2 linked regions of the Bradyrhizobium sp. AZCC 1610 genome follow. The protein of the gene in region 2 interacts with the protein of the main gene of each other region in a pairwise test. Links are inferred from orthologs where the notes say so. Each region holds a gene or a part of one and is shown on either strand. Other genes may lie near its edges.

What was found.
Region 1: the proteins of V1279_RS21950 (region 2) and V1279_RS14015 interact in binary tests that used the Escherichia coli proteins (3 or more experiments, as listed by UniProt). The link is inferred for Bradyrhizobium sp. AZCC 1610 from one-to-one orthologs.

What each region holds. Positions count from the first base shown.
Region 1 is NZ_JAZHRR010000001.1:2,908,509-2,915,844, reverse strand. The notes cover bases 2,971-5,720. They hold V1279_RS14015 (HesB/IscA family protein), read right to left. Parts: upstream 4,669-5,720; coding sequence 4,273-4,668; downstream 2,971-4,272. Other genes in these bases: V1279_RS14005 (cysteine desulfurase), read right to left, coding at 5,115-5,720; V1279_RS14010 (SUF system Fe-S cluster assembly protein), read right to left, coding at 4,747-5,118; V1279_RS14020 (TfoX/Sxy family protein), read right to left, coding at 3,729-4,139; V1279_RS14025 (GGDEF domain-containing protein), read left to right, coding at 2,971-3,732. In the rest of the region: V1279_RS14035 (caspase family protein), read right to left, coding at 1-663; V1279_RS14030 (DEAD/DEAH box helicase), read left to right, coding at 1,048-2,538; more of V1279_RS14025, read left to right, coding at 2,665-2,970; more of V1279_RS14005, read right to left, coding at 5,721-6,362; Fe-S cluster assembly protein SufD, read right to left, coding at 6,359-7,336. UniProt on the Escherichia coli protein: Is able to transfer iron-sulfur clusters to apo-ferredoxin. Multiple cycles of [2Fe2S] cluster formation and transfer are observed, suggesting that IscA acts catalytically.
Region 2 is NZ_JAZHRR010000001.1:4,404,281-4,411,640, reverse strand. The notes cover bases 2,664-5,437. They hold V1279_RS21950 (2Fe-2S iron-sulfur cluster-binding protein), read left to right. Parts: upstream 2,664-3,777; coding sequence 3,778-4,098; downstream 4,099-5,437. Other genes in these bases: V1279_RS21940 (NAD(P)/FAD-dependent oxidoreductase), read left to right, coding at 4,721-5,437; V1279_RS21945 (acyl-CoA thioesterase), read right to left, coding at 4,105-4,560; V1279_RS21955 (Hpt domain-containing protein), read left to right, coding at 3,261-3,638; V1279_RS21960 (negative regulator of septation ring formation), read right to left, coding at 2,664-2,867. Also shown: more of V1279_RS21960, read right to left, coding at 1-2,663; more of V1279_RS21940, read left to right, coding at 5,438-5,749; V1279_RS21935 (DUF2147 domain-containing protein), read left to right, coding at 5,875-6,483; V1279_RS21930 (hypothetical protein), read right to left, coding at 6,480-7,360. UniProt on the Escherichia coli protein: Ferredoxin are iron-sulfur proteins that transfer electrons in a wide variety of metabolic reactions. Although the function of this ferredoxin is unknown it is probable that it has a role as a cellular electron transfer protein.

The DNA of each region.
Region 1 (7,336 bases), 1.5 Mb from region 2 along the record:
CAGTTCCTTGGCAAAGGTTCGCGTGAAAACCGAATTGGGATTGGTGTCGTCATTGGAGAGTCGGTCGAGCGCGGTCTGCCGCGGCCCCGCCGAGAACACCGAGAACACGCCTTCCGGCAATTGCGTCATCGGCGCAAGGCCGCCGCGGCCGGCAACCGCGCGGGTGCCGGCGCGTTCGAACGGATTGTTGCGGCAGGCGTCGAACACCAGAATGGCGGTGCGGACCTTCCGGTTCTGCATTCGCTCGATGATGCGGTCGGCGAGGACCGAGGCGTCGCGCACCAGCTCTTCCTGGCCTTCGGTGGCCGCCGGCACGTCGGTCGGCAGCAGGAAGTTCTGCCCCGCGATTTCAAAGCCATGGCCCGCAAAAAAGAAGAACGCGGTGTCGCCGGCGTCGACTGCCTTGTCGAACGCCAGCAGCGTCTGGCTGAACGCCTGCCGGTTCTGGTTTTCCGCCACCATCACCGTGAAGCCAAGCTGCTTGAGCGTATCGCCCATGGTGCGGGCGTCGTTGACCGCCTTCAGCAGCTTGGGCACGTTTTTGTAGTCGTTGTTGCCGACCACCAGCGCGACGCGCTTTTCGGCATAAGCGGGAGCGGCAAAGACCGCGATGCACGTTGCAAGGCCCGCCACCGCGAGCAGTCTGGAAAGCCAACCCTTCATCGAATTCCCCCAGCGCACGAATGGTCCTGGTTTGGGCCGTGCCAAGCCGCTTCATGCCATAGTCGGCATCCCAATGCCCACGGTTCAATGGACCGGGTTGATAGGAATGCGGCAGTTCGATTTGACGGCCAAATGACGGTTTTGGCCGTTATTTGTGCGAGAACATTAAGCTTTTTCGCTATATGTCCCGTTCCCAGATTGACTTTGGCCATTTCAACCCTATGTTCGCCCTCAACGCGGCCTTGGATCGAAACGCGATTCCTTAGGTTAGCCGCTCGTCTGCGTAAGTCAGAGCCCCCAGCTTTTCAAAGCGCGCCGTTTCGGGGCAAAACGCGACAGCCTTTTTACCCTCGATTCCGAACGGCGGTGTCGACTTGAGGCTCAATGTCTTTTTCCCATCTCGGCCTTTCCGATAAGGTCCTCGCCGCGGTTGCGGCCACCGGCTACACTACCCCTACCCCCATCCAGGAACAGGCGATCCCCCACGTTCTGGCCCGCCGCGACGTTCTCGGCATCGCCCAGACCGGCACTGGCAAAACCGCCGCCTTCGTCCTGCCCATGCTCACACTTCTGGAAAAGGGCCGCGCCCGGGCTCGGATGCCCCGCACCCTGATCCTCGAACCGACCCGCGAACTCGCGGCACAGGTGAAAGAGAATTTCGACAAATACGGCATCGGCCAGAAACTCAACGTCGCGCTCCTGATCGGCGGCGTCTCGTTCGGCGACCAGGACAGTAAGCTGACCCGCGGCGTCGACGTCTTGATCGCGACCCCCGGACGCCTGCTCGACCACACCGAACGCGGCGGTCTGCTGCTCACCGGCGTCGAACTGCTCGTCATCGACGAAGCCGACCGCATGCTGGACATGGGCTTCATCCCCGACATCGAACGCGTCTGCAAGCTGGTGCCATTCACGCGGCAGACATTGTTCTTCACCGCAACGATGCCGCCGGAAATCAGCCGCATCACCGAAGCCTTCCTGCACAATCCCGCGCGGATCGAAGTCTCGAAGCCGGCGACCACAGCGGTGGGCGTGTCGCAATTCCAGGTCCCCGCCGGACGCGAGGTACACGAGAAGCGCGAGATCCTGCGCCGCCTGCTGCGCGACGCCAAGGATCTTCAGAACGCGATCATCTTCTGCAACCGCAAGCGCGAAGTCGCCGTCGTTTACAAATCGCTGCAGAAGCACGGCTTCAGTGTCGGCGCCCTGCACGGTGATATGGACCAGTCGGCCCGCACCGCGGCGCTCGATCAATTTCGCAAGGGCGAGATTCCGTTGCTGGTGGCCTCCGACGTCGCGGCCCGCGGCCTCGATATTCCAGCTGTCAGCCACGTCTTCAATTTCGACGTGCCGCATCATGCCGACGACTACGTGCATCGCATCGGCCGTACCGGACGCGCCGGACGCGCCGGCACCGCGATCTCGATCGTCAGCCCGCTCGACAACAAATCGATTGCTGCGATCGAACGGCTGATCGGCCAGACCATTCCTGCCGCCGAAGGCGACTATGCCGTGCAGTCGGTTTCCTCCGACGAAACCGATCAGCCGCGCGAACATCGTTCACGCGAGGGATCTCGGGAAGGTTCGCGCGGTGGCCGCAAGCCGCGGCGTGAACGCGAGCCGCGCCCCGCCAGGGGTAGCGACAAGAGCGGCGACCGCGAACCGCGGCATGCCAAGGCCGCCGGCCGTAGTGCCGGCCCGCAGCCGCAGGCAGCGACCGAAGCCTTCACGCCGCCCAGCCCTGCACAGCCCTCGCGCGTGCCCTCGATCGGTCGTCCCGAACCGCGGCGCGCCCAGCGCGACGCTGAATCGGAGCCCGCCGATCACTCGCATCTTCCGGCGTTCCTGCTGCGGCCGGTTCGCGCCCGCGTCTGATCAGCGCCGATCCCGACGGCCGGAAGCATTTACCGGCCGTTCATCCTCCTCCGTTAACCTGGCGCGATAATTTAAATCATTGCTGCCGGCAACGACTGGCGCTGCTCGCTATTGGGGACGGGATCAGTGGTCAAGCTGCTGGACGAACACGAACGCACCTTGGCGTTTGCCGAAGTCGCGTTGGGCCAGATCAAATCCCTTCGGCAGACCGCCGTCCCGCGCAATTACGAAATCTGGTACGTTTACGCCACCGGCTACAATGCCCCCCTCAACAAGATCATCAACGAGACGCTGGCGCGCAACGGCAGACTGAGCGAGTCCGACCTCGAGCAGATCTACGAAACCTATCTCTCGCACATCAAGACTTCCGACCGCATCGACAAGGTCGGCGCGCGCGTGATCGGCGAAATCGACGACGTGATGAACCTGATCACGGACGCGCTCGGCATGTCGCAGAGCTATGACGCCAGGCTGAGCGGCGCCAGCGAGAAACTCCGGAATGCCAAGAACCGCGATCAGATCGAGGCGATCGTTGAAGGTCTGGTGAAGTCCACCCGCGAGATGCAGGAGACCAACAAGGCGCTGGAAAGCCGGCTGTCGCTGTCAAAGACCGAGATCAGCAACCTCCAGCACAGCCTCGAGGCGATCCGTGCCGAGAGCCTGACCGATCCGCTGACCGGATTGGGCAACCGCAAATATTTCGACCGTTCGATCGACATGGCGGTTCGGGCGGCGCTGGCAAACGGCGAACCGTTGTCGCTCCTGATGTTCGACATCGACCATTTCAAATCGTTCAACGATTCCTACGGCCACCTCACCGGCGATCAGGTGCTGCGGCTGGTTGCGATGTCGCTGAAGCAGACCATCAAGGGCCAGGACATCACCGCCCGCTATGGCGGTGAGGAGTTCGCGGTCGTGCTGCCCAATACCGGGCTGCGTCAGGCGCTGACGGTCGCCGACCACATTCGCCGCGCCGTGATGGCGAAGGAGTTGAAGAAGAAATCCACCGGCGAAATTCTCGGCCGCGTCACCATCTCCGTCGGCGTCTCCATGCTGAAACTGGACGATGACACCGATTCGCTGATCGAGCGCGCCGACGCCTGCCTCTACGCCGCCAAGCGCAACGGCCGCAACCGCGTGATCTGCGAAGTCGATCCCGAATACGCCGACGAGACCCGCAGCCAGGTCGCTTAGGCTTTCGCCTTACGCTTCGCCGGCTTGCCCTTCGGAGCTGGCCGCTTCGCCGCCACCTTGGCCGATTTCCGCACCCTCGGCCGTTTGCGCAACGCCGCGCGTTGTGCTGCGGCGAGCGCCGTCCTCGCCCAATTGGCCAGCTCCTCGGAGTCGTCAAACAGACGCGCCGGCAATTGCCAGTACGAGTTCACGGTGACCGTCTTGCTGCGCGTCTGATACTGAAACGGTTGCGATCCCTCCGCTTCGAATTGCGGAATGGTTTGGTCATCGGCGCGGAAATACAGACCAGCCCGCAGCGCGAGCGCGAAATTGGTGCCGTCGGCGGAGATGCCAAAACCTGAAAACATCCGGCGGATGGTGACCGGGCCGAAATCGGCAAACAGGTCGATCAGGAAATCGCGGTCCATGGCAATCACTCGTGCCCCGGATGCTGCGCAGCGCGAAGCGGTGCGCTGCTGATCCGGGGCCTATGGCTTGGGCAGGCAGGTCCCGGCTCTGCGCAGCAGCGCAAGCACGCTGCAGCGCGTCCGGGACACGAGACTAAACCTTCGCGGCCGTCAGCTGCACCGACTCGCCGCAACCGCAGGCGGAGACCTGGTTCGGATTGTTGAAGATGAACTGGGCCTGCATCTTGTCGGCCTTGTAGTCCATCTCGGTGCCGAGCAGGAACAACACCGCCTTGGGATCGACCAGGATCTTCACGCCGCGGTCCTCGACCACTTCGTCGGTCGGCCGGACCTCATGGGCGTATTCCACCGTGTAGGACTGGCCTGCGCAGCCGCCGTTCTTGATCCCGACGCGCAAGCCCACGATCTCGGAACCTGCGCGCCTGGTCAGTTCCGTAATCCGCTGCGCGGCTGCCTCGGTCAGTTTCATGACCTGCGGGCGCGGCCGCGGCTTCGGCTTGGTGGCTGGCGTGGGTGAAGCTGACGTCATGTCATTCATGTGATCATTCCCAACCGCAAATCAATGCCTGTCATCTTCCCGTAAAGCCGTTAAGCCAACACGCAACACTCACCACATATTGAGGACGAGACGGGCCTCGTCGGACATCCGATCCGGCGTCCAGGCCGGATCCCACACCAGGTTCACATTGACGACGCCGACGCCGGGAACGCTGGCGACCGCGTTCTCCACCATGGTCGGCAGTTCGCCGGCCGCCGGGCAGTTCGGCGTGGTCAGCGTCATCATCACGTCGACGCTGCGGTCGTCCTTGAGGTCGACCTTGTAGATCAGGCCGAGCTCGTAAATGTCGGCCGGAATTTCCGGATCGAAAACCGTCTTCAGCGCGGCGACGATCTCGCCTCCCAGCCGCTCGGTCTCCTCGGGCGGCAGCGCCGAGATGGTTTCCATATTGGCTGACTTGACTTCGGCTGTGTCACTCATGAGAACAATTCCCGCGCCTTGATCAGCGCCTGTGCCAGATGGTCGACTTCTTCCCAGGTATTATACATCCCAAACGACGCGCGGCAGGTGGCTGTGACATTGAACCGCTCTAAAAGCGGCATCACGCAATGGGTGCCGGCGCGCACCGCTATCCCTTGCCGGTCGATCACGGTCGCGACGTCATGGGCGTGGGCGCCCTTCATCTCGAAGGAAATCACCGGTCCCTTGCCGCGCGCGGTGCCGATCAGGCGCAGCGAGTTGATTTCGCGCAGGCGCTCCTGGGCGTAGGTCAGAAGATCGTGCTCGTAAGCGGCGATGCGCTCCTTGCCGATCGAATTGACGTAGTCGATCGCCGCACCCAGCCCGATCGCCTCGACGATGGGCGGCGTCCCAGCCTCGAACTTGTGCGGCGGGTCGCCATAGGTGACCCAATCCCGGGCAACTTCACGGATCATCTCGCCGCCGCCGTTATAGGGCCGCATCGCCACCAGGTGCTCATGCTTGGCATAGAGCGCGCCGATCCCGGTCGGACCATAGATCTTGTGGCCGGTGAAGGCATAGAAATCGCAATCGAGGTCCTGCACGTCGATCGGCAGATGCACCGCGCCTTGCGCGCCATCGACCAGCACCGGAATGCCGCGGTCATGAGCGAGCTTCACGACTTCCTTGACTGGAACGAAAGTGCCGAGCGCGTTCGACATCTGGGTGATGGCAACCAGCTTGGTGCGCGGCGTCAGCAGCTTCTCGAATTCCTCGATCAGGAAGTTGCCGTCGTCGTCGACCGGCGCCCATTTGATCACCGCGCCATGGCGCTCGCGCAGGAAGTGCCAGGGCACGATGTTGGAGTGGTGCTCCATGATCGAGAGCACGATCTCGTCGCCCTGCTTGATGTTGGGCTCGCCCCAGGACGATGCCACGAGGTTGATGGCCTCGGTGACATTGCGGGTGAAGATGATTTCTTCACTACGCCCTGCATTGATGAATTTCGCCACCTTGGCACGGGCGCCCTCGTAAGCCTCGGTCGCAGCGTTGGCGAGATAATGCAGGCCGCGATGCACGTTGGCATATTCGCTCTTGTAGGCTTCCGTCATGCGGTCGAGCACCGCATTCGGCTTTTGCGCCGAGGCGGCGTTGTCGAGATAAACCAGCGGCTTGCCATAGACCTTCATCGCCAGTGCGGGGAAATCCTCCCGCACGCGGGCGACGTCATAGGCGCCATTCTTCACCGCCGGATGCTGGGTCATGACCGCGCCTCCAGCCAGCGCTGCGCGGCTGCAATCGCGAGCTCACGCAGATCATCGTTGACGATCGATTCAATGGCCTCGCCCACGAAGGCCTGGATCAGCAGCGCCTGGGCTTCCTTTTCGGAAAGGCCACGGGCGCGCAGGTAGAACAGCAGGCTCTCGTCGAGCGCGCCGGTGGTTGCGCCATGGCCGCAGGTGACGTCATCGGCGAAGATTTCGAGTTCCGGCTTGTTGTCGGCTTCGGCCTCGTCGGACAGCAACAGCGCCCGCGTCATCATCTTGGCGTCGGTCTTCTGCGCATCCGGGCGCACGATGATGCGGCCCTGGAACACCGAATGGCCGCGGTCGTCGGCGACGGCGCGGAACACCTCGCGGCTGGCGCAATGCGGCACTGCGTGGTCCATCAACAGCGTCGTGTCGGCGTGCTGCCGGCCATTGAGCAGATTGACGCCGTTGGTCTCGACGCGGGAGCCCTCGCCGGCGAAGGCAATGGTGGCCTGATAGCGGCTGACGGCAGCGCCCGAGGTCATACCAAACGTATTGAAGTGCGCGTGTGCGCCCAGCGTGACGACGGCGGAGCAGATGTTGAAGGCCTCGCGGCCGTCCTCGACCAATCGAACATGGTCCAGCCGCGAATTGTCGCCGATCGCTACAATCAGCGAGTCGTGAGCCTGATAGCCGTTGGCGCCATCGGCCGCAATGTAGCTTTCGACCAGCATCACGCCGGCATCCTTGCCGAGGCGCAACAGCGAGCGGGTGAACATCGCCGCGGGCGCGGAGCCGCTGGCGATATGAATGATATGCAGCGGCTGCGTCAGCACGACGCCATTGGCGATCTCGACCACCACGCCATCGGTCATCATCGCGCTGTTGAGCGCCACCATCGGATTGGCGATATCAAGCGTGAAGAGCTGCGCCTGCAACGTAGCGTCACCACCCTCCAGCACTTCGCGCAGGGTGCGGATGGTCAATCC
Region 2 (7,360 bases):
GCGGCAACCAGCGTGCTCTGTGCTTCGCGGGCGCCTGCAGTGACGGCCTCAGCGGTTGCGGTTCCTGCGATCGACAGCGAACGCTCAACGTCGGCGGCAAGCGACTTGACGTGGTTTGCCGCGTCCGCGGATGCGGTCACCAGCGTGGTCTGCGCCTCGCGCGCTCCTGACAGGACGGACGCGGCCGTGGCGTCGCCTGCGGCCGAGAGTGTGCGCTCGACGTCTGCGGCGAGCGACTTGATCTGCGTAGCAGCTTCGGAGGAGGCCGATACGAGCGTGGTCTGGGCCTCCTGGGCGCTGGTCACAATCGAGTTTGCCGCGCCGGTGCCGACGGCGGCGAGGGAGGCTTCGACCTCGGCCGAGGTCAGTTTGAGTTGTGCGCCGACATCGGAGGAAACCGTCAGCAGCGCCTGCTGCGCGGTGCGCGCGCCGGTCTGGATGGTCTCTGCGGTGTTGACGACGAGATTGGTCAGCGAACGCTCGGCGTCCTCGACATGCGACTTGATGCCGGAGGACAGCATCTCGGCGCGCGACATCAGGTCTTCGCTGGCCTGGCGGCCGCTGCTTTCGATTCGGCCGGCCACGGCCTCGATGCGCGAGCCGAGCAGATCCTCGAACTGCGTAACGCGGGTGTCGATGTCGGTGGCGATGGCGCCGACCCGGGTCTCCATGCCGCTGGCGAGGTTGCCGACCCGGGTCTCGATGCCGCTGGCGAGGTCGCCGACGCGGGTCTCGATTCCACTTGCGATGTCGCCGACCCGCATCTCAATGCCCTGGTGAATTTCCTGGAACCGCGCCTGGATGGTGTCGGTCAGATAGGCGGTGCGGCCGTCGAGGGTTTCGGTGACGTTGGCAATACGATGGTCGACCGCGGCAATCGCCTGCGCGGTGCCCTCGGTCAGCGAAGAGGTGAGGAGGGTTAGCCGCTGGTCGATCGACTGGATCGCTTGCGCCGCGCCGTCAGTCAGCGAGCCCGTCAGGGTGCTGAGGCGGTTGTCGATGGTCTCGGTGACGGACCTGGCGCGGGTGTCGAACGTCGTCTCCAGCGATTGCAGACGGCCGTCGACGGTCTCGTCGAACCATTTGATCTTGCTGTCGAGCGAAGTGTCGAGGTTGCTGACGCGGGTGCCGAGCGTGGTTTCGAACTGCAGCAGGCGCTGATCGAGGGAGGCAGTAATCTCGCCGCTGTTCGCGACCAGGCGGGTGTCGAAAGTGTCGACGTAATTCTTCAGGTTGTCGCTGATCTCCTGGGTCCGCTGGCCCATGCGCTCAACGATCTCGCCACCGAAGGTCTTGACGGTGCGATCGAACTCGGAGATGTGGCGCGTGATCAGCGCGCCGAGCGTGCCGCTGTCGCGGGCGAATTTTTCCGCAAGTTCGCCGCCCTGGTTCTTCACCAGTTCGTCGAACGCGCTCATCTGCAGGGCGAGGCTGTCGTGCGCGTTCTCAGTCTGGCTGATCACCTTGGCGACCAGCGTGTTCACGGTCACATCCAGCGCATCGCTGGCCTTGTCGCCCGAGGTGAGAATGCGGCTTGCGAGGCGGTTGCCGGCTTCGTCGATCTTGTTGACGAGATCGCCCGAGCGCAGTTCGAGTTCAAGCAGCAGCGAGTCGGAGGAATTCTTCAGGGAATCGTGGACCTGCTCGGTGCGGTCGGAGATGCCGTCGACGATGGTCGAGGAGCGCTGCTCGAATTCGCCGGTGATGCGGTCGATACGTTCGTTCAGCATCTCGTGGACGCGATCGGCGAGATCGACGAACTCGTCGTGGACGTGACCGGTCTTGAAGTTGAGGCTGGTGGTCAGCCGCTCGGAGGCGTCGAGCACAGCGCGCGTGGTCTCGGCGCTGGCTTCCTCGAGGCGGTCGAGCAGGTCGCCGCCGCGTTCGCCGAGCGCCAGGATCATGTTGTCGCCGGCGTTGCTCAAGGCGCTCGTGATATGCTGGCCGCGCTCTTCCAGCGCGCCGGTGATGCTCTTCGCGACTTCGTCGACGCGCGAGGCGATCGCGTCCGAGATCAGCGCGATATCGTGGCGCAGGTCGATCTGGACGCCGGAAATGGCGCTGCGAACCTGCTCGGCCTGGCCGACCAGGTTGTCGCGCTGATGCGCAATGTCCTGCAGCAGCGCACGAATGCGTACTTCATTGTCCGAATAGGCGCGCTCGAGCGCTGCGACTTCATTGGCGACAAGCGTTTCCAGTTCGCCGGCGCGTGCGATCGCGCGCTCGACGCCGTCGCCCATGGCTGCGACTTCGCGGCGGATCGCCTGACCGACCGTCACCATCGAATCGGCGGCGGCTCCCTCGGGCTCGGAGAAGCGGATCGCGACCTGCGCCATCGACTGCGCGATCATCCGCATTTCCTGGCCGCGCCAGGCCAGGCTCGCGAGGAAATAGAACAACAGCACCGGCGCAAAGAACAACGCCGCAAGGCCGGCGAGCACCAGCACGCCGCCGCTCTGTCCGATCGCCGCCTGCAGCGCGGGCAGGAAGCTGACGGTCAGCAGGCCGCAACCGATCACCCAGACGCCGCCGAACACGGAGGCAAGCGTGTAGACGCTGCGGGCAGGGCTGCCCTTCTGGATTGCCTGCAGAATCTGTCCGATGGTTTCGCGATCGTCATTGGCGGCGCGACGGGGGCTGCGCGGCTCTTCGATCGGATCGAACGCTTGCCGCTCGGCGCTGCCGCGCGTGTCGAACGGCGATTCGGAATAGGTCGGCGCGGCGGAGGGCATGGTCGGCGACGAGAGTTCGCCGCCGATCGAATTTCGGTTGGTGTCGACGGTCGTATCGCTGATGTTGAGCGCTTCCTGAATGGCGGAGAGCGCGACTTCGGTGGGATCTTTGACCTTCTTGGGATTGTTCGCCATGTTCAGTCCGAGCCCTCTTAACTTTTACGCATCCGGCCGTTCTTGCAAAAAAAATGCCCCCGCAAGCTCGAAGCCGGATTCATAACCCCCCGCGGACCGCAAGCGTGCCCGCCGGCAGCTTGTCCGCTACATCCGCAAACATCCTATTGGTTGAGCGATACGAATGAAATGGCCGCGATTAAGACATTCTTAATCATCGTTAACAGCTTTGTTCCTTAAGGCCTTAAAGATACACAAATTTCTGGAACCGGATCCTCGATCACGACGGATTGGTGTCTAAAATAAGGCAAAAATGTAGCGAATTCACAGAACGTTTCGTTAACCGGTGCCGTGATTGGCTGTTGAAAATGACCTCTCCGAATCGCTGCGGCGAGGCGATCCGGACCTTAAGTCATGCCGCTTCATCTCGAACGGATAGAATGGATGCCATCGCCGCCGCTGGCTCCCGATGACGGGCCGATCGATTTCGAACATCTCAACCGCATGACGCTCGGCGATGCCGGCCTCGAGCAGGAGGTGTTGGCGATGTTCGTGGCCCAGTCGGCAAAACTGGTGAGCACGCTCGCCACCACGCCTTCGGATGCAGGCGCATTGGCGCATACACTGAAGGGCTCGGCCCGCGCGATCGGTGCTTTTGCGGTCGCCGATGCCGCAGCCGTGCTGGAGGCGGCCATCGCCAGAGGCTTCGATGCGTCCGCTGCGCTCGCCGAACTCGGCGAGGCGGTTACAGAGGCGCGGGCGGCGATCGAGGCGATTCTGCGCCGTTCCTGAGCGGAAAGCGGTCCGTATCGGCCAAAATCCCGGTAAAATGCCGCCTTAAGGTTTTCGTCCCGACCGCTGGCGCTGTGCGGATCGACCCGTTATACGACTGCCGGGACCTTCCTTACATATTCCGGCAGCACGAGCGATCATGGCCAAAATCCACTTTGTCGACCATACCGGCGAAAAACGAACCATTGAAGTCGAGAACGGCTCGACCGTGATGGAAGCCGCGATCCGCAACGCCATTCCAGGCATCGAAGCCGAATGCGGCGGCGCCTGCGCCTGCGCAACCTGCCACGTCTATGTCGACGAAGCCTGGCGCGAGAAGGTCGGCGCTCCGACCCCGATGGAAGAAGACATGCTGGATTTCGGTTTCGACGTGCGGCCGAACTCGCGCCTGTCGTGCCAGATCAAGGTGAGCGACGATCTCGACGGCCTCGTGGTGTCGACGCCGGAACGGCAGGCCTGAGGTCGCTCAGGCTGGGTCGACGCCGCGGCGAATCCAGCGCTGAAAATTTGCCAGGATATCCGGCGTCAACGGCGTAGGTTTGCGCGTGGCCTCATCGAGCAGCACCGACACTGATTGCGCCGACGCAACGCATTTGCCTTCGGAGAACACCACCTGATCGAAGGTCACTGACGTGCGGCCGAACTTGACGACGCCCAGCCCCATTTCGATCGTACCAGGCCAGCGCAATTCTGCGCGGAAATGCATGTCGAGCCGGACCATGATCCAGGTGACGCCGTCCGGCATCAGCCCGTAGCTGCGGTCCTTCATTAGCGTGACGCGGCCGGTTTCGAAATAGGTGGCGTAAACCGCGTTGTTGACGTGCTGGTTGGGGTCGAGATCGGCAAATCTCACATTGTCCGACAAGCGATAGGGAAAATCCTCCAGACGCGGGATCGCGTCGGGATGCAAGGGGGCGTTCACAGGGCCATCTCCGAAAAATCTCGTTCCCTTACAGCCCACTTGTCGAATGACGGCAAGGGGTTGCGGCCGTCGCGAACGCCATATTATGGCTTTCCTGTTAGCCCCGGGTTGGCTAGACAGATGCGGCCTTCCCGCCAGGTTCAACCGAAAAGAAGCTGACATGAGCGAAGCGATCAAAACCGATGTGCTGATTATTGGCGCGGGTCCGTGCGGCCTGTTTGCCGTCTTCGAACTGGGCCTCCTGGACATGAAGGCGCATGTGGTCGACATCCTCGACAAGATCGGCGGTCAGTGTGCCGAACTCTACCCGGAAAAACCGATCTACGACATTCCCGGCATTCCCTTCGTCACCGGCCAGGGCCTGACGGACGCGCTGCTCGAACAGATCAAGCCGTTTCATCCGACCTTCCATCTCAACGAGATGGTGGAGACGATCGAGAAGATCGGCAATCCCGGCTTTCGCGTGACGACCGATACCGGCCAGGTGTTCGAGTGCAAGGTGGTGGTGATTTCTGCGGGCGGCGGTTCGTTCCAGCCGAAGCGTCCGCCGGTGCCGGGCATCGAAGCCTATGAGAGCACCTCGGTATTCTATGCCGTGCGCAAGATGGAGCAGTTCCGCGACAAGAACATCCTGATCGTCGGCGGCGGCGATTCCGCGCTCGACTGGACGCTCAATCTGCATCCGATTGCGAAACGCGTGACGCTGCTGCATCGGCGCGACGATTTCCGCGCCGCGCCCCACAGCGTCGAGCAGATGCGCGCGCTGGTGGCTGGCGGAAAAATGGATCTGAAGATCGGTCAGGTCACCTCGCTGGAAGGCGAGGGCGGCAAGCTTTCCGCGGCCGTGATGAAAGGCAACGACAACGCGATCTCGAAGATCGAGTGCGATACGATGCTGCCGTTCTTCGGGCTGACCATGAAGCTCGGCCCGGTGGCGAACTGGGGCGTCGCGCTCGAGAACAATCTGGTGCCGGTCGACACCGCTGCGTTCGAGACCAATGTTCCCGGCGTCTTCGCGATCGGCGACATCAACACCTATCCCGGCAAGCTCAAGTTGATCCTGTCCGGATTCCACGAAGGCGCGCTGATGGCGCAGAAGGCGCACCGCTACGTCTATCCGGACAAGCGGCTGGTGTTCCAGTACACCACCTCGTCGTCGAGCCTGCAGAAGAAGCTCGGGGTCAACTGATCCTCAAAAATGAATGACGGTTTGCGGAACTTTCCCGGGGCGCGCGCGGCAATCGTCACTGGAACCGTCCGCGAAATGGCCTTAGTTTGAGGCCACTCATTCAGGGGATTGATCAGGTGATGACGATGCGCAAGCTGACCGTATTTCAACTGATACTCCCGATCGTGATCGGGCTCGCGTTTGCCGGTGAACTCGCCGCGCAGCCGGTGGAGCCTTCGGCGGCCGGGCTGTGGGAGAAGACCGAGAAGGGCAAGCCGGTCGGATGGTTTCTGGTGGTCGATCGCAACGGCGCCTTCGAAGGGGTGTTCGCCAAGCTCTTTTCTGAGCCGGGCGATGCTCCCAATCCGATCTGCTCGAAATGCACCGACGATCGAAAGGATGCACCGTGGCTTGGGCTCTCCTTCATCCGCGACATGAAGCGCGAGGGATTGAAATACGAGAATGGCAACGTGCTCGATCCGCGCGATGGCAAGATCTACAAGGCCAAGATGACGCTCAGTCCCGATGGGCAGACGTTGACGATGCGCGGCTACCTCGGCATCTCGCTGCTAGGCAGGGATGAGGTCTGGACGCGCCTGCCTGATACGGCGCTGGCGCAGGTCGATCCGTTGATCGTCGCAAGATATTTGCCGGCGCAGGCTGCTGCGATGAAGCCTCCCGCCGGTGCGGCAAAGGCCCCCGCAGCGCCCAAGAAGACCACTGCGCCGGCACCGGTTCCTGCACCTGCGCGTTAGTTCAATCCGCCGGTTCTGCCTGGTGGCCGCGGCGCGTCCGGCGCAACCGGTATCGGCGGCGCCGGCTGCGACGTAATTTCAGGCACCCCGGCGTCGAGCTGCAGCACGGCGGCAGCGGCTGGCACGACGGCATCCGCCATCGCGGCGTGGCCCTCGGCGCTCGGATGCACCGCGCCGCCATAGACTGCCGACAAGACGCCCCAGGTGGCGTCATGGATATCGGATGGCTGCTGCGATGTCGGCAGGCCTTGGGGGTAGGTCATCGCCGCGAAGTAGCTGTCATTGGCATCGCGGATCCAGCGCGCGCGTGGCAGATAGGCGCGATACTCGCCGGCGCTGCGGCCGCACAGCATCGGCTGGTTGGCGGCCGTGACGATATCGGGATCGAAGCTGTCGCCGGTCGCCGAGAAGCACTGCCGGTCGAATTCCGGGTCGCTCTGCGTGCGCGCGCAAAAACCGTGACCGGCAAAACTGGGCTGATGATTATCGACGAAGGTCATTCGGTCGGCGCGCGGATTGCGGCACAGGATGCCGCCCTCGCACAGCGCCAGCGCTCTCAGTTGCGGCAGGAATTCGCTTTCGACAAAGTTCGAGACGGCCGCGAGCCGCTGCGGCTGGGCGTTGAAGGAGGGATGAATGTCGAAGCCGGCACGTCCGCCGGGGCAGGGCGCGCCGCCACCCGACAGCGTCGGATTGGCGTAGGAGGTGTAGACCACCCGCGACAGGTCGCCGCCGAGGAGGGGCTTGAGCGCCTCGCGCAGCTTGGCAAAGCCCTGTGGCAGGTCCCGCGTCATTGCACTGCGCGCGTCGTCCACGGAGGCCATCACGCCGCTACGCCGAAACAGCGCGCGCTCGGTCGCCGTGTCCACGATGACGT